2 regions of the Paenibacillus sp. FSL R7-0179 genome follow, and region 1 is predicted to be linked to the other one. Evidence: riboswitches for the same ligand, from Rfam matches in the RefSeq annotation. Region 1 holds a riboswitch; the other holds the start of a gene.
The links. A riboswitch is a leader RNA that binds a small molecule or an ion and turns the genes downstream of it on or off. The one in region 1 is predicted to bind glycine.
Positions count from the first base shown of each region.

Region 2: linked by a shared signal. The riboswitch ahead of MKX63_RS05565 (amino acid permease) and the one ahead of gcvT (glycine cleavage system aminomethyltransferase GcvT) in region 1 are both predicted to bind glycine.

Region 1 covers NZ_JBBOCC010000001.1:1,716,953-1,726,656, reverse strand. Annotated here, with positions in the region: gene uvrA (excinuclease ABC subunit UvrA) at 1-175, opposite strand, end outside; gene uvrB (excinuclease ABC subunit UvrB) at 630-2,621, opposite strand; gene MKX63_RS07505 (flagellar motor protein) at 2,803-3,588, shown strand; gene MKX63_RS07500 (flagellar motor protein MotB) at 3,585-4,460, shown strand; gene MKX63_RS07495 (hypothetical protein) at 4,535-5,134, shown strand; gene gcvH (glycine cleavage system protein GcvH) at 5,232-5,624, opposite strand; glycine riboswitch at 5,809-5,906, shown strand; glycine riboswitch at 5,910-6,010, shown strand; gene gcvT (glycine cleavage system aminomethyltransferase GcvT) at 6,091-7,215, shown strand; gene gcvPA (aminomethyl-transferring glycine dehydrogenase subunit GcvPA) at 7,212-8,564, shown strand; gene gcvPB (aminomethyl-transferring glycine dehydrogenase subunit GcvPB) at 8,561-9,704, shown strand, end outside.
Region 2 covers NZ_JBBOCC010000001.1:1,248,543-1,258,246, forward strand. Annotated here, with positions in the region: gene MKX63_RS05550 (ABC transporter substrate-binding protein) at 1-1,150, opposite strand, end outside; gene MKX63_RS05555 (carbohydrate ABC transporter permease) at 1,220-2,134, opposite strand; gene MKX63_RS05560 (ABC transporter permease) at 2,150-3,103, opposite strand; glycine riboswitch at 3,380-3,459, shown strand; gene MKX63_RS05565 (amino acid permease) at 3,597-4,973, shown strand; gene MKX63_RS05570 (helix-turn-helix transcriptional regulator) at 5,008-5,955, shown strand; gene MKX63_RS05575 (DinB family protein) at 6,032-6,574, shown strand; gene MKX63_RS05580 (methyl-accepting chemotaxis protein) at 6,806-7,627, shown strand; gene MKX63_RS05585 (DUF1304 domain-containing protein) at 7,666-8,034, opposite strand; gene MKX63_RS05590 (GNAT family N-acetyltransferase) at 8,187-8,696, shown strand; gene MKX63_RS05595 (S-layer homology domain-containing protein) at 8,757-9,704, opposite strand, start outside.

The DNA.
Region 1 (9,704 bases):
AAGACTCCACGTACCGGCGTTGTCCCTCGGCGTAGATGGTATCGAAGGCCAGGGAGGATTTGCCCGAACCGCTCAGTCCCGTTAGCACGACGAAGCGGTCACGCGGAATCGTTACGTCGATATTCTTGAGATTATGGGCCCTTGCGCCCTTGATTACTATACTTTCATGTGCCAACGGTACCTCTCCTTTAAGGGGAATTTAAAATGGAAAAACATTTTGGGAAAATATTTTCGATCCCTCCCAAACCCTCCCTTCCAAGGGAGGGCCCCAAGGGTTGCACCCTCTGGACACCCGCAAGCTCGGCGGAAGGAATTAAGTTGGTGAATGGACGACTACTGGGGCAATGGGCCCGCTAACCCCTACGGGGCCGCTCCTACGATTAGAGCGATTCGGCTCACTGTGGCTTGCCGACAACGCTGTCCCTTCGGGATACGCGCTAAGAAATTAACTGCGGGCTGTTCCTGCGGAATGCGCAAAGGGCTTCAACGGCACGCCGTCCCTCCGGGATACGCGCTAAGGGCTTAACTGCACGCTGTCCCTCCGGGATGCGCAAGGGCGTGGCCCCTTTATCTTCAAAAGGAACGGCCTGAGTAGCGCCGTTCCCTGGATCGTTAACTTCTGCGCCGGGTTACTCTGCCCGCAATTCAAGCAAGGCATCGCGCAGTTCGGCGGCGCGTTCGAATTGCAGGTTCTTGGCGGCGTCCTTCATCTCGGCCTCCAGACGCTGCATCAGGCTCTGCTTGTCTTTCTTGTTCAGCTTGCCGCCGACACCGGTGAGGTAATCAGCCTTGGACTCGGCCACCTTAGTCGCCTCGATGATATCGCGCACCTTCTTGTTGATGGTCGTCGGGGTAATCCCGTGCTTCTCATTATGAGCGATCTGAATCTCACGGCGGCGCTGGGTCTCGCTCATCGCCTTCTCCATGGAGTCGGTGATGCGGTCGCCGTACATAATGACCCGGCCCTCCGAGTTACGGGCGGCACGGCCGATCGTCTGGATCAGCGAACGCTCGGAACGGAGGAAGCCTTCCTTATCAGCATCCAGAATCGCGACCAGCGACACCTCAGGCAGGTCAAGACCCTCTCTGAGCAGGTTAATACCGACCAGCACGTGGAAGGTACCCAGACGGAGATCACGCAGGATCGCCATCCGCTCCAGCGTCTTGATATCGGAGTGCATATAACGTACCTTGATACCAATCTCCTTGAAGTAATCCGTCAGGTCCTCAGACATCTTCTTCGTTAGAGTGGTTACGAGTACACGCTCATCGCGTTCTACCCGGTCACGGATTTCGCTAATCAGATCATCGATCTGTCCTTCGGTTGGACGCACTTCAATGATCGGGTCAAGCAGACCGGTAGGACGGATAATCTGCTGAACCATAGTATCGCAATGCTCCATCTCATAAGGCCCCGGTGTTGCGGACACATATAAAATCTGACTCACCTTGTCTTCGAATTCCTCGAATTGCAGCGGACGGTTATCCAGCGCAGACGGCAGGCGGAAGCCGTGCTCCACCAGGACGGTCTTCCGCGCACGGTCACCGTTATACATCGCCCGGATCTGCGGCAGCGTCACATGGGACTCGTCAATCACAATCAGCATGTCATCCGGGAAATAGTCCATCAATGTGTAAGGAGTCGCTCCCGGCTCCCGGAAGGTAAGCGGACCGGAATAGTTCTCGATCCCCGAGCAGAAGCCGACTTCCTTCATCATCTCGATATCATAACGGGTCCGTTGCTCCAGCCGCTGCGCCTCCAGCAGCTTGCCTGCTTCGCGGAGTACAGCCAGCCGCTCCTCCAGCTCACGCTCAATATTGACCAGCGCTACACGCATCGTCTCTTCCTGGGTTACGAAGTGAGACGCCGGGAAAATCGCGATATGATCGCGTTCGCCGATCAGCTCGCCTGTCAGAACATCAATCTCCGTAATCCGTTCGATCTCGTCTCCGAACAGCTCTACCCGGATCGCATGCTCGCCCTGGGATGCCGGGAAGATCTCAACGACATCCCCGCGCACACGGAACGTACCACGCACGAAATTAATATCATTACGCTGATACTGGATATCTACGAGCCGGCTCAGAATCTGATTGCGCGGCTTCTCCATCCCTACACGCAGAGAGAGCAGCAAGCTTCCGTATTCCTGCGGCGAACCGAGACCATAAATACAGGACACACTCGCCACAATAATAACGTCACGGCGTTCGAACAGTGAGCTGGTTGCCGAGTGGCGGAGCTTGTCGATTTCTTCATTTATGCTGGAGTCTTTCTCAATGTAGGTATCGGAGGAAGGAATGTACGCCTCTGGCTGGTAGTAATCGTAGTAACTGACGAAGTAATCCACGGAATTGCTCGGAAAAAATTCTTTGAACTCACTCGCCAGCTGCGCAGCAAGCGTCTTATTGTGCGCAATGACCAGCGTCGGGCGGTTCAACTTGGAAATCACTTGTGCGATGGTAAAGGTCTTGCCTGTACCTGTCGCTCCCAGCAGCGTCTGGTGCTTCTTGCCCTGCCGGATGCCGTCCAATAACTCTTCTATGGCATGAGGCTGATCGCCCTGGGGTGTATACTCGGACTCCAGTGCAAAAGTCTTCGTACTGACGACAATATCACTCATTTGCCCGTCTCCCCTCTATCGTCTAGAATATATGAATATATTATAATTTTAACCCTAATCATCCTTCATCCATACCAAGCTGAAAAATATGGAAGATAGGAATGCACGTTCCCGTTTATTATACAGCGTTGCCCAGACTGTTGCAAACCATAATATATAGAAATTTAAGGAGCCTGAATTTATGGATTTCATTACAATACTCGGCCTGCTGGCCGGAATTGCCGCTATGATCGGCGGTTTTCTGTGGGAAGGCGGCAGCCTGTCCGGCCTGCTGCAGCCCAATGCTGCCCTGATCGTGTTCGGCGGTACCCTTGCAGCAGTGCTCATCAGCTTCCCCGCGTCCAAGCTCCGCAGTATTCCGGCGGCGCTCCGCCTGGCTTTTGGCCGGCAACGGGATACCAGCCGGGAACAAGCCGAAGAGCTGATTGCCATGGCTGCACTCACGCGGCGCGGCGGTGTTCTCGCATTAGAGAAGCGGGCGGAGGAGCATCCTGATCCTTTTACCCGTGAAGGCCTGTTTCTGATTGTCGACGGCAATGACCCCGATCAGGTCCGCCAGATCCTGGAGCTCGGGATGGATGCCAAGGAGCTGAAATATGAAGGCTATGCCAAAATATTCGAAGCCGCCGGCGGCTATGCACCGACCATGGGGATTATCGGCACCGTTATGGGGCTGATCCGGGTTCTGAGCAACCTAACGGACCCTTCCAATCTGGGCGGGTCAATTGCCGTAGCTTTTACAGCAACACTCTATGGCGTAGCCAGCGCTAATCTACTCTTTTTACCCATTGCCTCCAAAATCAAATCCCGCAGCCAAAGTGAGCTGGGCACCATGGAGATGCTGCTCGTCGGCATTCTGTCCCTGCAGAACGGAGATCACCCGCATCTGGTCCGGCAAAAGCTGGCCCCCTTCCTGACAGACGCTCCTAAACGCAGCAGCAGTACCAGCCCGGGGGAACCGCTATGAGACAAAGAAACCGCCGGCAGCCCCGCGTCTCCGCAGGCAAGGAGAGCCGGGACCGCTGGATGATTACCTACGCGGATCTGATCACGCTTCTGCTGATTTTCTTCGTGATTCTGTTCGCCATGAGCAGCCTGGATTCGCAGAAATATGCCATTGTCAGCGGCTCCTTATCGGATACCTTCAAGAGCGGAAGTACAGTGCTGGAGGGCGGAAGCGGCGTACTTGAAGGCAATCAGGGAATTACAGGGACTGACGTTTCGAAGGGTCATACTGAAGACAGTGGAACCGCTGGCGGTCCTTCTGCTACAGGCTCCGCGGATTCGGACGGGCTGAATGGAAACGGACAAACAGGAGATGGGGATGGACACCAGCCGTCAGCGCGTGAGCTTGCTTTTCGGGAACAGGAAGCGAAGCTGGCTGCTCTTATGGGCGTAATCACCCAGTATGTGGAGGAGAATAACCTCGGGGAACAGATTTTTGTTGCCGATAAACCGCAGGGCATTGCCATCACGCTGAGTGACCGGTTCCTGTTCGATGCGGGTAAGGCCGAGCTGAAATCCCCTGCTTTCCCTGCCCTGCGCCAGCTCTCCGGCCTGTTTCGCGGTATCGGGGCGACGATCAGCATCGAAGGCCATACCGACAATGTTCCTGTGACCCCCGGATCGTTATACAGAGACAACTGGGAGCTATCCGGCGCCCGTGCGCTGTCCGTCCTGCGCTTTTTTCTGGACAAAGAGGGGCTAAGCCCTGATACCTTCCAATATGCAGGGTACGCCGATACCCGGCCCGCCTATGATAATACAACCGCAGAGGGAAAGCAGCGGAACCGCCGGGTTGAATTGATTGTGCTGCGGCAGCTTCAGGAGGAAGAATAGCCGGCAACCGCTCAGTCTATGGCAGATCATCACTGGCAAAGATACAGTAAAGCTGATCAAGGAGTTGGAGCTTCGTGCACGCAACAAAAGGAACGCCGGATGCTACCCGTTTTTTGGAGCTTCTGCGGCTGTCGGTTTCATTGGTATTGATTATTTTCGCCCAGATTACTATCACTGGCTTCGTAGGCTTTTTTGTTGTATTTCTGCCCTTTTTGTCCTCCTCTTATTCCCCGGGAAGCCTGCTTACCGGAATGAAGTTTCTGATTGCCGGCTTTGCCTTTGCGCTGCCTTGGCTCGGATACTGGTGGATGATGTACAGCTTATCCGGGAATGGCCGCATCCGTGGCTTTTTTCTACTTTTGCTCACCTCGTATTTAGCCCTTATATTTATTTGTATGCAGATCGATCCGGTCTACAATCCGGAAGCCATGATTCCCGGTTCTGCAAGAGAATCTACCTTTCTCGTTTGTATGGCCATGTCTGCCGTAATACTTTTCCCGTTTTATTCGCTTGGCGTTTATATCTTCGTGCTGAGACCTGTCAAGCGTCCCCGAAAAAGATACCGTTTCCTGCTGCTGTGCCTTCTGTTTGCTGTGGCGGGCCTGGTTCTCTTGCCCTTTCTGTGGCACTCTGCTCCCATCGTCTATCCCGGTTTGCTCAGCTTCCCGGAATAGCAGACAGACGCAAAAAGACAGACCTCTCACATTAGTAACATCTAATGTAACAAAGAGAAGTCTGCCGTATTCAGCGCTTTCGCGGATAAGCTAACTTTTATTCCCCAACCAGTTCCTTGTACGCAGCCGCATCCAGCAGGCCGGTTACTGCCTCTGCGAACTCGGTATCAAGCTCCAGCTCAAAAATCCACCCGTCTCCGTAAGGCTGGTCATTGATCAGCTCCGGGCTGGCCTCCAGCGCATCGTTGATCTTGGTCACCTTACCGGATACGGGTGAATATAGCTCCGATACGGTCTTCACAGATTCGATACTGCCCACACTGTCGCCTGCTGAGATCGCCGCGCCCACTTCCGGAAATTCTACAAACACGATATCGCCCAGCAGATGCTGCGCATGATCCGTAATCCCTACACGTACTACGCGTCCCTCGCCCTGCTGCGCCCACTCATGCTCTTCGCTGTATAGCAGGTTGTCAAGCACTTCACTCATGTCCAAGCCGCCTCTTTTCCGTAATTGGAGTTCTAAATTTAGTTATAGCCTAAGTTATCGGCTTGCCTAATGTCAATATAACTGACAGTAAAATTAAATTTGTCAACTTTTTGACGTTTTTTGATTGACAGGGCGGAGGGTTACCCGGTTTAATGGAGTCAGTAGAAAAACATATGGTTTGCGAATGATGGCATAGGGAGAGACTGTCTCACAGGAAGACAGCGCCGAAGGAGTAAGCCCGGGATGGGTGAATCTCTCAGGCAAAAGGACCTTTGCCGGACGCATCTCTGGAGAGCATCCGGGTGCCTGCGCTGCAGGCTTCACGGATCACCAACGGGGAAACCTGCGCGGCATGGCAGGGTAACTCTCAGGTACCAAGGACAGAGCGAAAGTCCATTTATGCATACGTGCATAATGGCTTTCGCCTGTCCTTTTTCGTATGTAATCAGACCAAGGGAGTGACAAGATGGATGCTTTGAGAAGAACGCCTTTTTATGACCTCTATGCGGCTTATGCGGAGTCCAGATGTATTGATTTCGGCGGCTGGGAGCTGCCGGTGCAGTTCACGGGCATCGTGAAGGAGCATGAAGCCGTCCGTGAACGGGCCGGACTGTTCGATGTCTCCCATATGGGAGAATTCATGGTTACCGGGAGCGGCGCGGAAGCTTTCCTGCAGAGAATGACCACCAATGATGTCTCCCGCCTGAAAGACGGCGCAGCGCAGTACACCCTGATGCTCTACCCAAGCGGCGGAGTGGTCGACGATCTGCTCGTATACCGGCTGGGTGAAGAACGTTACATGCTTGTCGTCAATGCGTCCAACATCGATAAGGACTTCCAGTGGCTGCAGGAGCATCTAACCGCTGAATTCGGCGGCGTCACCCTGAAAAATATCTCGGATGAGACGCTGCTGCTCGCCTTGCAGGGGCCGCGCGCGGAGACGATTCTGGCAAAAGTCACGCAGGTGTCTCTAACAGAGTTAAAACCGTTCCACTTCATCGAACAGGCTGAAGTCTGCGGCGTCACCGTCCTGCTCTCCCGTACCGGATATACTGGTGAGGATGGCTTCGAGCTATATGCTCCCGCAGATACGGCAGCAGCACTCTGGAACGGCCTGCTGGCTGCTGGCGCTCCGCATGGTCTGACGCCTGCCGGACTCGGCGCACGCGATACCCTGCGTTTCGAGGCCAAGCTGCCGCTGTACGGCCAGGAGCTGTCGGCGGATATCACTCCGCTCGAAGCGGGTGTCCAGTTCTTCGTGAAGCTGGATGCAGGGGATTTCATCGGCCGTGATGCCCTGCTGAAGCAGAAGGAAGCCGGTCTGCCCCGGCGTCTTGTGGGCCTGGAGATGGTCGACCGCGGCATTCCCCGCTCCCACTATCCCGTGTACGCGGACGGAGTGAAGATCGGTGAAGTAACGACCGGCACCCAATCCCCTACCCTGAAGCGGAATCTCGGACTCGCCCTGCTGGACGCTGCCTATACGGAGCCGGGCACAGAGGTGTACGTGGAGATTCGCGGCAAGCAGCTCAAGGCTGCCATAATCAAAGCCCCATTCTACAAAAGAAGCCAAGGAGTGAAGCCGCAATGAAGCACCGCTATCTGCCTATGACTGAGCAAGACCGCACAGAAATGATGGAAGCCGTAGGCATCCAGTCCATCGATGAGCTGTTCGCCGATATTCCGCAGTCTGTCCGTTACCAGGGAACCCTGCCGATGTCCGGCGCTCTGGACGAATATGCACTGCTTCGCCATATGAAGAGGCTCGCAGACAAGAATGCCGACTTCGACACCCACGCCAGCTTCCTTGGTGCCGGATTATACGATCACCATGTTCCGGTCGTCATCAACCATGTGATTTCACGTTCGGAATTTTATACCGCCTATACCCCTTACCAACCGGAGATCAGCCAGGGTGAGCTTCAGGCGATTTTCGAATTCCAGTCCTATATCTGTGAACTGACCGGAATGAAGGTCGCCAATGCCAGTATGTATGACGGCGCAACGGCCCTGTCCGAAGCGGCTGTGCTGGCCGCAGGCGCCACCAAACGCAAGAAGCTGATTGTCTCCCGTACGGTTCACCCGGAAGCGCGTCAGGTGCTCCGCACCTCCGCCAACGCCTGGGGACTGCAAATTGTAGAGATTGACTATGCTGACGGGGTAACGGATCTCACCAAGCTGGCCGATGCCATCGACAGCGATACCGCTGCTGTTCTGGTCCAGTCCCCCAACTTCTTCGGCGGGATTGAGGACCTGCGCCAGATTGAGCCGCTGATCCATGCGGTCAAAGGACTGCTCGTGGTCAGCGCGAACCCCATTGCGCTTGGCGTGCTGGAATCCCCTGGACGGCTTGGCGCAGACATCGTAGTCGGCGACGCGCAGCCGCTGGGGATCGCCGCCTCGCTGGGCGGCCCTACCTGCGGATTCTTCGCGGTGGCTGAGCCGCTTATGCGCCGGATGCCGGGCCGGATCGTCGGCCAGACGGTTGACCGGAATGGCAAGCGCGGCTTCGTGCTGACGCTGCAAGCCCGCGAACAGCATATCCGCCGGGAGAAGGCGACCTCGAATATCTGCTCCAACCAGGCGCTACTAGCGCTGTCTGCTTCCGTCTACCTGTCCGTGATGGGCAAGGAGGGCATGCGCGAGGTGGGTGAGCTGAACATCCGCAAGAGCCATTATGCCGCCGGGCGGCTGGCTGAAATCACTGGTGCAGAGCTTGTCTTCACTGCCCCGTTCTTCAATGAATTCGTCCTGAAGCTCCCGGAGGGCAGCAGTGTGAGTGCGGTGAACTCCAGGCTGCTGAAGGAAGGCTATCTGGGCGGTTATGACTTAGGCCGGGATTATCCCGAGCTGGCCGGACATATGCTGGTTGCCGTAACGGAGAAACGAAGCAAGACCGAAATTGACGAATTTGCAAGCGCACTGGAGGGCTGTGTATGAAACCGGAACAAAGTCTGATTTTTGAATTAAGCCGTCCCGGCCGCTCGGCCTACTCCCTGCCTCAGTGTGATGTGCCGCAGGACGAAGGCCTTGATGCACTCATTCCCGGAGGGCTGCTGCGCAGTGAGCCGGTTGTGCTGCCAGAGGTATCGGAAGTGGATGTTATCCGCCACTATACCGCCCTGTCCCGCCGCAACTTCGGAGTCGATAACGGCTTCTATCCGCTCGGCTCCTGTACGATGAAATACAACCCGAAGATCAACGAGGATGTCGCCCGCTTCCCGGGACTCTCCAAGATCCATCCGTACCAGCCGGAGGAGAGCATCCAGGGTGCGCTTGAACTGATGTACACGCTGCAAAAGGATCTTGCCGCCCTGACCGGCATGGATGCTGTATCCCTGCAGCCTGCTGCCGGTGCCCACGGCGAGTGGACCGGCCTGATGATGATCCGCGCCTACCATGAGAGCCGCGGTGAGGTCCGCTCCAAGGTCATCGTGCCGGACTCCTCGCATGGCACCAACCCGGCAAGCGCCGCAGCCGCCGGCCTTGAGACGGTCACCATCCCGTCCAATGACAAGGGTATGGTTGACCTTGAGGCGCTGAAGGCAGCTGTCGGCAGTGACACCGCTGCGCTGATGCTCACGAACCCGAGTACCCTCGGCCTCTTCGAGACGCAGATCGTCGAGATTGCCGCGATTGTCCATGAAGCGGGCGGTCTGCTCTATTATGACGGAGCGAACTCCAACGCGATTATGGGCATCACCCGCCCGGGCGATATGGGCTTCGATGTGGTGCATCTCAACCTGCACAAGACGATGAGTACGCCGCACGGCGGCGGGGGGCCGGGAGCCGGACCGGTCGGCGTGAAGGCGAAGCTGATCCCCTTCCTGCCGCAGCCTACAGTGGCGCAGAACGGGGACGGCAGCTTCACACTGGACTGCGGCGGGCCGGAATCGATTGGCCGCGTCAAAGCCTTTTACGGCAACTTCGGGATTCTCGTCCGTGCTTATGCGTACATCCGCACCTATGGTCCTGACGGCCTGCGTGAGGTGTCCGAGAACGCCGTGCTGAACGCCAACTATATGATGCACCGGCTGGCCCCTTACTTCGAGATCCCCTTCCCGGGCGTCTGCAAGCATG
Region 2 (9,704 bases), 470 kb from region 1:
GAACCGGGTCGGTATGCAGCAGGTTCAGCAGCATCATTGTCCGCTCTGGATCAATTGAGGTGCGTCCGATGGCCATCATGGAGTTGCTGACGCTGGCGGTGCTGATCTCGGGTTCATTCCCCTTCAGCTTCACCAGTTCAATGCCGGTGGCAATGGAATCTTCCTTGTCGGAGTCCGGTTTGTCTGAACCGAATTTCATCCAGGTCTTGCCGGCCTTGAAAGCGTCTTCAGTACTGGTTTTGGTCGTTGCCGCATCTTTATTGATGTAGCCTTTGGCGAACCAGTCGCCGTAGAGCTTCATACGGTAGATCGCCGTGTCAGATTCCATCGAGCTGATCACCATCTTATCGGTCTTGGTATCCAGGACGATTCCGGCAGGAGCGCCTGCCACCAGCTCATAGCGGAAGTTCTCCTTCATGCTCTCTCTGGTCTTGTCGAAGTAGCCCAGGGTGTCCGAGCCGCTGCCGGAGAGCCAGATTGGCGCGATGGCCGGTTCCTTCTCCTTGATCGTCTGCAGCCATGGCTCCAGATCCTCCAGCGTCTCAATCGAGTTCACATCGAATCCGTATTTATCCACCAGATCCTTGCGGAACATAATGGTATGGCTCTCGCCGATTTCCTTATTGGTCGGAATGGCGTAGATTTTGCCGTCCACCTTGCCGCCGTCAAAGAAGCGGGGGTCCAGGGTGTCCTTGATGCCTTGTCCATATTTGGCTAACAGATCATCCAGCGGCAGGAATGCGCCTTTGGCTACGTTATTGGCGAAATCCGCCCAGTTCGGGGCAAAGGTCAAATCGACCTGTTCACCGGATTGATAGGCCAGTGCCATCTTCTCGGCCCAGGAGGACCAAGGGAGTCCCTGGAAGTCAATCTCGGCGTTGATTTTTTCTTTGAGATACTTGTTGATCTCGTCTACAACCGCCTTGGTATCATTTTGCGGGAAATTTCCGACCGTGTACACTTTCAGCTTGCGGAACGTTGAGGTGTCAGGATTCGTGCTGCCTTCCGTGCCTGCTGTTGTAGCTGCTGCTGTCGATTCTGCCTTGGAGGGTGCGGATGCACCTGAATTGCCCCCGCCGCATCCGGTAATGCCCAGTATCACGGCGGTTAGGGCAGCAAGCACCGCGCCCGAGCTTCTGGTTGTTCTCATTTGTATGAACCTCCTCAATGATAATTAGATCATATATTCTAACCGGCATTTATGCCAGAGCTAGACCCATTAACCTTTGATAGCCCCAATCGTGAGGCCCTTGGTGAAGTACTTCTGGAAGAACGGATAGATGAACAGAATCGGACCAATCGACAGCACGACCATGGCCATCCGCAGACTTTCGGTTGGAACGGATTCCTGTACCATCAGGGCGACACCGGTGCCGGCAAGCTGGGTTTTGAAGAACTCGGCCTGGCGGATCATCTGAATCATAACGTACTGCAGGGAGAACTTATTGGTGTCATTAATGAACAGCATGGAGTTGAACCAGTCATTCCAGTACATCAGCGTAGTGAACAGTCCGATGGTCGCCAGCACAGGCAGGGAGATCGGCAGCACCAACTGGAAGAAGATCCGCCATTCCGAAGCTCCGTCGAGCTTACCGGATTCAATCATCTCCTCCGGGATGGTCTGCTGGAAGAAGGTACGGGTGATGAAGATATAGAAGGCATTGGACAAGCCGGGCAGAATCAGCGCAACCAGCGAGTCCTTCAGATCGAGATAGTTCACGTATAGCAGATAGAAGGGGACAAGCCCTCCCGAGAACAGCATGGTGATCAGCAGGTAGAAGTTGAATGTCTTTTTAAAAGGAAAATCCTTCCGGTAGAGCGGATACGCATACAGCGCAATCAGCAGCACGGCCAGAACAGTTCCGATAAGGGTAACGGTCAGGCTGACGCCATACGCCTTAACCAGTGTCTCCGAATGCTTGAACAAATATTGGTACGCGGAAGCATCGATATGATCGGGCCAGAACTTGTATCCCTGCAGCGTCAAGGCCTTCTCGTTCGTTAAGGAGATAGCGACAATGAGCACAATCGGCAGGATACACGCCAGGCTGAAGGCGATGAAGAACACATTCAGAATAATCTGGGCGGTGGTGGAGCCTTTGGTATAAGGGTTGCTTCGGGATGCAGTAGTCATTAGAATCCTCCGTTTCTAGAAAAGAGCCGTATCGCGGTTCAGCTTACGGGCCAGAGCGTTCGCGCCGATGACCAGGAAGAATCCGACGACCGATTGATAGAAGTTCGCCGCAGAGGACATCCCCAGGTCATTGAGCTGGATCAGGCCCCGGTAGACATAGGTGTCGATGACGTCCGTAGTTGAGCGCAGCGCACCGGAGTCCAGAGTCACATGGTAGAACAGCCCGAAGTCAGAGCGGAAGATGCCGCCCATGTTAAGAATGGTGAGAATGACCATGATCGGCGTAAGCAGCGGCAGGGTGATCTTGGTGATCTGCTGCCATTTGCTGGCCCCGTCCATCACCGCAGCTTCGTACAGCTCTTCGCTGATGCCGGTGATGGCCGCCAGATAGATGACACTGCCGATACCGATCGAATGCCACATCTTGGTGATCCACAGGATGTAAGGCCAAGCTTCAGGATGCATATAAGCATTCACCGAGGAGTAGCCGAACATCGGCAGAATATGCTTGACCAGGAAGCCATACTCCGGGTGCAGGAAGGCGTATACGATGAAGCTGACTACAACCATGGACAGAAAGTTCGGCATAATCATCACCGTCTGGAAGAACTTCGAAGCCAGCTTGTTACGCACCTCATTGATTGCAATCGCCAGCGAGACGGAGAGAATAAGGCCTGAGATAATGAAGACTACATTGTAACCCACGGTGTTGATGGTCACCCGCAGGGCGTCAGAGGTGGCGAAGAGGAACCGGAAGTTGTCAAGCCCGGCCCAAGGACTGCCCATAATGCCGTCAATGTAGTTGATATTCTTGAAGGCAATGAATAATCCGAACATCGGAATATAGCAGTTGATGAAAAAGATAATCGACGTGGGCAGCAGCATCAGCAGCAGCACCCGGTATCGCACGATATTGTGCAGCAGACGGCCGAAACGGCCCTGGGGCGGTGTCGCTGACTTGGTGTTCATAGCTTGTGGTGCGGGATTTGCCATAAGTTCTAACCTCACTCTACTTGTTCTGGATGAATTTATTATAGTAGAGCAGATGAACGGAATTCTTTCTTGCAAATGACTCTGTTTATTCAAAAATGACCTCATTGTGCAAAACTCCTGCTAAGCATTGAGACTTTTTTCACAGAGGATTGCTCACATTGCAAGTAATATGTTAGAATATCGGAATGCATTAACGCAGCACCAATTTAATACAGTACAAGAGCTATGAAGGCTATGGATCACACTATAGCTGGAGCAGCTTCTGGAGAGACTGCGGAGTTCCGCAGCGCCGAAGGGTTCACAATCTCAGGCAGAAGGACAGAAGAGTACCGGATTTGTTTTTGCTATGCGGATCAGCCGCTGCTGCAGAAGCTTATTTGGAACTTTTTATGCACCGGGAGATTGGATGATATCCAGTCTCCTTTTTTGCGTTACGTACAATGTTGTATACATTAAGGGGGAAACAGGAATGGCACAGACAGAATTAAAAAGAGAGCTTGCAAACCGTCACGTCCAGCTTATCGCTATCGGGGGAACGATTGGCACAGGGTTATTCCTGGGATCGGGCAAAGCCATTCAGCAGGCCGGGCCCTCCATCATGCTCACGTATCTGATCGTGGGGATTGCCGTGTTTTTTGTGATGCGGGCGCTCGGGGAACTGCTGCTCTCGAAGGCGGGGTATCAATCTTTTACGGATATTGCTGAGGATTACCTGGGGCCGCGCGCGGCGTTCATTACAGGCTGGACCTACTGGTTCTGCTGGATTATGACGGCGATGGCCGATGTGATTGCGGTGGGCGTCTATGTGCAGTACTGGTTCGATATTCCGCAGTGGGTACCGGCCGTCATCTGCCTGATCATTCTGCTCGGGCTGAATCTGCTGACGGTCAAGAGCTTCGGGGAGCTGGAATTCTGGTTTGCCCTGATCAAGGTAGTTACGATACTGGCTCTGATCGGCCTGGGCATTGTCCTGCTGGTGACCCAGTTCAAGACGGATGCAGGCTCCGTGTCGGTCCGCAATCTCTGGGAGCACGGGGGCGTGTTCCCGAACGGGGTGAAGGGCTTTCTGTTCTCCTTCCAGATGGTAGTGTTCGCTTATGTTGGCGTGGAGCTGGTGGGGGTATCGGCAGCAGAGACGGCGAATCCGGAGAAAAACATCCCGTCCGCGATCAACAAAATTCCGCTGCGGATTCTGTTCTTCTATGTAGGCGCGCTCTTCGTGCTGCTGTGCATTAATCCCTGGACCCAGCTTAGCGCGTCTGAAAGTCCGTTCGTGCGCACCTTCAGTCTAGTCGGGATTCCGATTGCTGCGGGGATTATCAATTTCGTAGTCTTAACCTCGGCGGCCTCCGCCTGCAACAGCGGGATGTTCTCGACCAGCCGGATTCTCTACAATCTGAGCAGACGGAATCAGGCTTCCCCGCAGCTGGGCAAGCTGAACCGGAATCATGTGCCCGCGAATTCCTTATTCCTCTCCACCCTGGTGATCTCTGCCGGAGCACTGCTCAGCAAGCTCATTCCGGGCCAGGCCTTCGGCATCGTGACTACGATCAGTGCCATTTGCTTCATCTGGGTCTGGGGCGTTGTGCTGGTCTGCCATATCAAGTATAAAAGGAACCGCCCGGACTTACATGCCGCTTCCAAATTCAAAGCGCCATTCACCCCGGTGATTAACTATGCTGTCCTGACGCTGTTCGCCGCCATTCTTGTGATCATGCTCTTTGCCGATGAGACCCGTCCGGCGCTGCTGTTCACTCCGCTCTGGTTCATCCTGCTGTTCGTTCTGTACTCCATCAGAAGCCGTAAGGAGAAAAGTGAACAGGAAATCAGTATAATCAATACATAAACTGATTTCAGGATGAAGAGGGTGCAGCCGCCGTATGAACAAGACAGACCGCATGTTAGCCATCGTACTGGAGCTGCAGCGCAAAGGGGTCGTACGGGCAGAGGATCTGGCGTCTGTCTTCGAGACTAGCGTAAGAACCATCTACCGCGATATACAGGCGCTTAGTGAAGCCGGAGTGCCGGTGGTAGGAGCTACAGGTCAGGGATATTCGCTGGTAAAGGGGTATTTCCTGCCCCCGGTCAGCTTCACCGCGGAGGAGGCTGTGACTCTGCTGATCGGAACGGATTTCGTGGAGCAGCGGTTCGATACGGAATACGGGGACCGGGCCTCCGCAGCCGGCAGGAAGATTGAAGCGGTTCTGCCGGTCGATGTCCGGGAGAATGCCTCCCGCATCCGTCAGAGCGTCCTGCTGCTGAATACCTCTAAAGACAGACTGCAAGGACAGGAGAAGGATTATATCGGGCAGATCCGCCGTGCGATTCTGGAGCAGCGAAAGATCAGCTTCGGGTATACGAAGGGCAGACAGGAAGCTGACGGAAGTCACCGGAGTGTCCGAATCGCCTCGCCATATGGACTTGTTCTGAACAGAGGCGCCTGGACCCTGGTCGCCTGGTGTTGGCTGCGGGAGGAGATCCGTCATTTCCGGTTATCCAGAATGAGCGGACTTACCCTTCTGGATGACCGGTTCGAAGTGCCTGTGGGTTTCGATCTGCACGAGTACCAGCCGGAGGATGACCGCCATGTGCGCGTGTGCATTTTGGTGCATCCCGAGATCGCTGACAAGGCTGCTGAATCGAATAACTTTTATCTGGAGGCAGTGGAGGACCAGGAAGACGGCAGGCTTATGACCTTCCGTGTGCGCCAGCCCGGGGACCTGCTGCAATGGGTGCTTGGCTGGGGAGCGGGGGCGGTTGTCCTGGAGCCGGAAGCCTTGCGTAAGCTTGTGCGGGAGGAAGCGGCGGGAATGCTGGAACGCTACTGACATAACGTTGTCAGTAGCGTTTGTGTATATTCAGGTCAGACCTTAAGAATAAAGGAGTTGCCTGAATATTATGAATATGAACCCTACAGAAGCCTTGCAGCAATTTGAAAAGACTGCGAATCACTATCTTATGGAATTAGATACCTTCAGTATGGAAGAGCTGCTGCGGCAGCCGGCTGAGGGAGAGTGGTCCCTTGGGCAGATGGTCCAGCACTTGATACAATCGGCGCTGTACATGCAGCTCCGTAATATCGATCTCTGTCTGGCCGGGAACGGGGAAGCAGCGGGGAAGGAAGCAGAGATGACTCCGGATGGTAAAGCGGTTTTTGCCGGGGGCAGCTTCCCGCCTGTACGCGTTCATGTTCCGCCGTCCCCGCAGTATACGCCGGTGCAGCCGGAGAGCAAGGAGCAGCTGATCCAAGGCCTGAACACAGTGATGGAGCGTATGCGCGAGACCCTGCCGAAGCTTGCGCAGGCACCTGAGCACAGCACCGCCCCCCATCCCCGGTTCGGCCCCTTGTCTGCGGCAGAATGGTATCTGCTGATTGAAATGCACTACCGCCATCACTTGCTGCAGCTGAACCGGTTGAAGGATTTCATAGGATCAAGTGTAGCGTAATAGAAGAACGCCAATAAGCCGAAGCCTGTCAGTAGTAACTGAGGGCTCCGGCTATTTTGCTACATTGATCACGTCGAGGGCTCACGGGCAAAATGTAATCGAAAAAGCGATCACAATGATCAAATTTTAATTATTCATTTTTGAATAAAGGAGGTTTGTCGCAACATGTCGAACTTAACTCTTAATTTCGCTGTACCCTGAAGCTAACTGAATAAAAGGAGACCCTCACCTATGAAAAACATCGTACGCTCCCTTGAAGATATAATAAATCTCGCGCCCGTTCTGAAAGCTGCTTTTCCATACGATATCTCGATTGCCGTCTGTGATACCGAGAAGTTTCTCGCCTATTACCCTGGGGATTCCATTGATCTGGGGATTCGCGCCGGGCAGATTATTCACGCGGACGAACCTCTGTATCACGCACTGGCAAATGATGAATACTCAAGGGCCAACGTTCCCAAAGAGTATTATGGATACGAATTTGTGGGTACGGTCCTTCCGGTACATGGAGAGGATGAACGTGTCTGCGGGGCGGTCTGTATTCAGGTGCGCAGACAGACCGAGCTGCGGGAAATTGCCGACCGGATGGCACTGTCCCTGAATCAGGCTAATGCGCGGATCATGCAGGTAGCGGGCGGGTCTAACCAGCTGGCCGGCTTCTCTCAGAAGCTGCTGGTCCAGTCTGAGACCACTGCTGCAAGTGTCCAAAAAAGCGATGAAGTGCTGGCTGTTCTGAGGAAGGTTGCCGACCAGACGCATCTGCTTGGAATTAATGCGGCCATTGAGGCTGCCCATGCCGGAGAGAAGGGCCGGGGCTTCGATATTGTCGCCAGAGAAATCCGCAAGTTCTCACAGGAGACCGAGCAATCCGCGCAGCGGATACGGGACACCCTGCGGGAGATCCAGACAGCGATGAAGGGAATCGGCCAATCCATCGGTCAGATTGCCTCAGTGGGACAAGAGCAGGCAGCTTCAACGCAAGAGATGTCCAGCTTCATTGAGGAGATTCGGGCGATGTCTGAGCAGTTGAATCAGTTCGCGCAGAAGCTGTGAGGGTAAGTGTGGAAGCTGCCTGGATAAGCCCGCAAATCTTACAGATGTGCGATAATTGTAGCCGCCAGCGCCAGGAAGGCTGGTAGGCCCTGCATCAGCAGGATGGATCTCTTGGAGGTGAGTCCGCCGTAGATGGCCGCAACCGCCACGCAGATCAGGAAGAACAGCTGCAACTGGTAACCGAAGTCTGCGCTCGGATGCAGCAGGCCCCAGATTAGACCGGCTGCCAGGAAGCCGTTATACAAGCCCTGGTTGGCAGCAAGCGACTTCGTCTCCCGGGAGAACGCAGGGGTCAATCCGAACGCCTTCTGTGCTCTCGGGGTGGTCCATAGAAACATCTCCAGTACTAGTATGTAGACATGCTCTAGTGCTACTAAGGCAACAAGAATTGAACTTACAGTCATCATAAAGAGTCCCTCTTTTCAAGTGATGTGAGTCGAATTAAGCCTATCATTTAAATTGTGCAAAATATAATTTTACGAACTTAAATATACCGGACTTTTTGATATTTGTCAATTTACTACAAATCGTAAAATTGGAATGTAAGGGGGCAAGAAGAGTGATATATATAAGAACGTTAACCCCGTCTGATGCCGAAGTATACCGGGCGCTTCGTTTGCAGTCGCTGCAGCAGCACCCGGAAGCTTTTCTAAGCTCCTATAAAGCGGAAGCGAAGTTGTCTATCGAGACTACCCGGATTAAGCTGGACTCCTCGGATGAGCATTTCACCCTGGGTGCCTTCTTGGATGGGGAGCAAAGGCTGGCGGGAATGGCTACCTTGTTCCGGGAGAGCAGGCCCAAGATTCAGCACAAAGCTCATGTCTATGCAGTATATGTAGATCCAGGAGCCCGTAAACATGGCACGGGCCGTGCGCTGATGCTTGAGCTGATAGCACGGGCGAAGGCCGCGCCGGGACTGGAGCTGCTGATGCTGACGGTAACCTCCCATAACGTTCCGGCCAAAAGACTCTACGAATCTCTGGGATTCGTGCGCTACGGCACAGAGCCGAAGGCGATGAAGCTTGGCAGCGAGTACCTGGATGAGGATCTGATGGTGCTGATGCTGTAAAATACAGCAAAGCCCCTCCCGCCTTTTCGGCAGAAGGGGCAAGTATGAAGGGAAGGTTGCTTACTTCGCAGATTTTCCGCTCAGGATCGCCTTCACCTGGCTGACCATTGCCGCTGCGTCAGCGCTGGTGACACCGTCCTGCGGACGGAAGCTTCCATCTTGATCCAGCTTCACGATCTTGAGGGCAAGCGCGGTCTGAATGGCTCCCGAGTTCAGGATATTGATCTTGTCATTATCCTTGATCTCCACCGGGATCAGCTTGATCATCGGCAGTTGGCCGCTGGTCTGGAGCGTGTTAATTAGCAGATAGGTGAACGATTCACGGGTTACGCTCATGTTCGGATCAATTTTGATCTGAAGATTCGCCTCAGGTCCGGCAGCATCCTTGATGAACTGTACGGCCTCGGTGGCAGTGATTGTCTTACCTATAGCAGCGGGCGCGGGATGTGCCTTGAGATAGTTCGCCGCATTCCCGGCAATAGAAGCAGCTTCAGGGCGGGTAATCCCTACTTTGGGATTGAAGTTACCTGCAGCATCCAGCTCCACGAAGCCGAAGGCAATGGCGGCCTGGATGGCACCCGAGTTCAGGATATTGATCTGATCGCCGTCCTTCACCTCTACCGGAATGACGTTAATCATCGGCAGTTGCCCGCTGGTCTGCAGAGTATGGATCAGCAGATAAGTGAATTCTTCACGGGACATGCTGGCCGCCGGATCAATCTTGATCTGCAGGTTGGCCTCAGGTCCGACAACCTCTTTTATCACCTGTACAGCTTGTGCTGCTGTAAGCACCTCGTCCGTCACCACCGGCGCCGGATGGGCTTTCAGATAAGCGAGTGCATTGCTGATGGCTACTGCCGCTTCCGCACGGGTGATCTCCTGTTTCGGGTTAAGCTTGCCGCTGTTATCCAGCTTCAGGACACCGTAATTCAGCGCACGCTGCAGGGCACCGGAGTATTCTACCTTCACCTGATCCTGATCGGCGTACTCTACCACCACTGGCTTAAT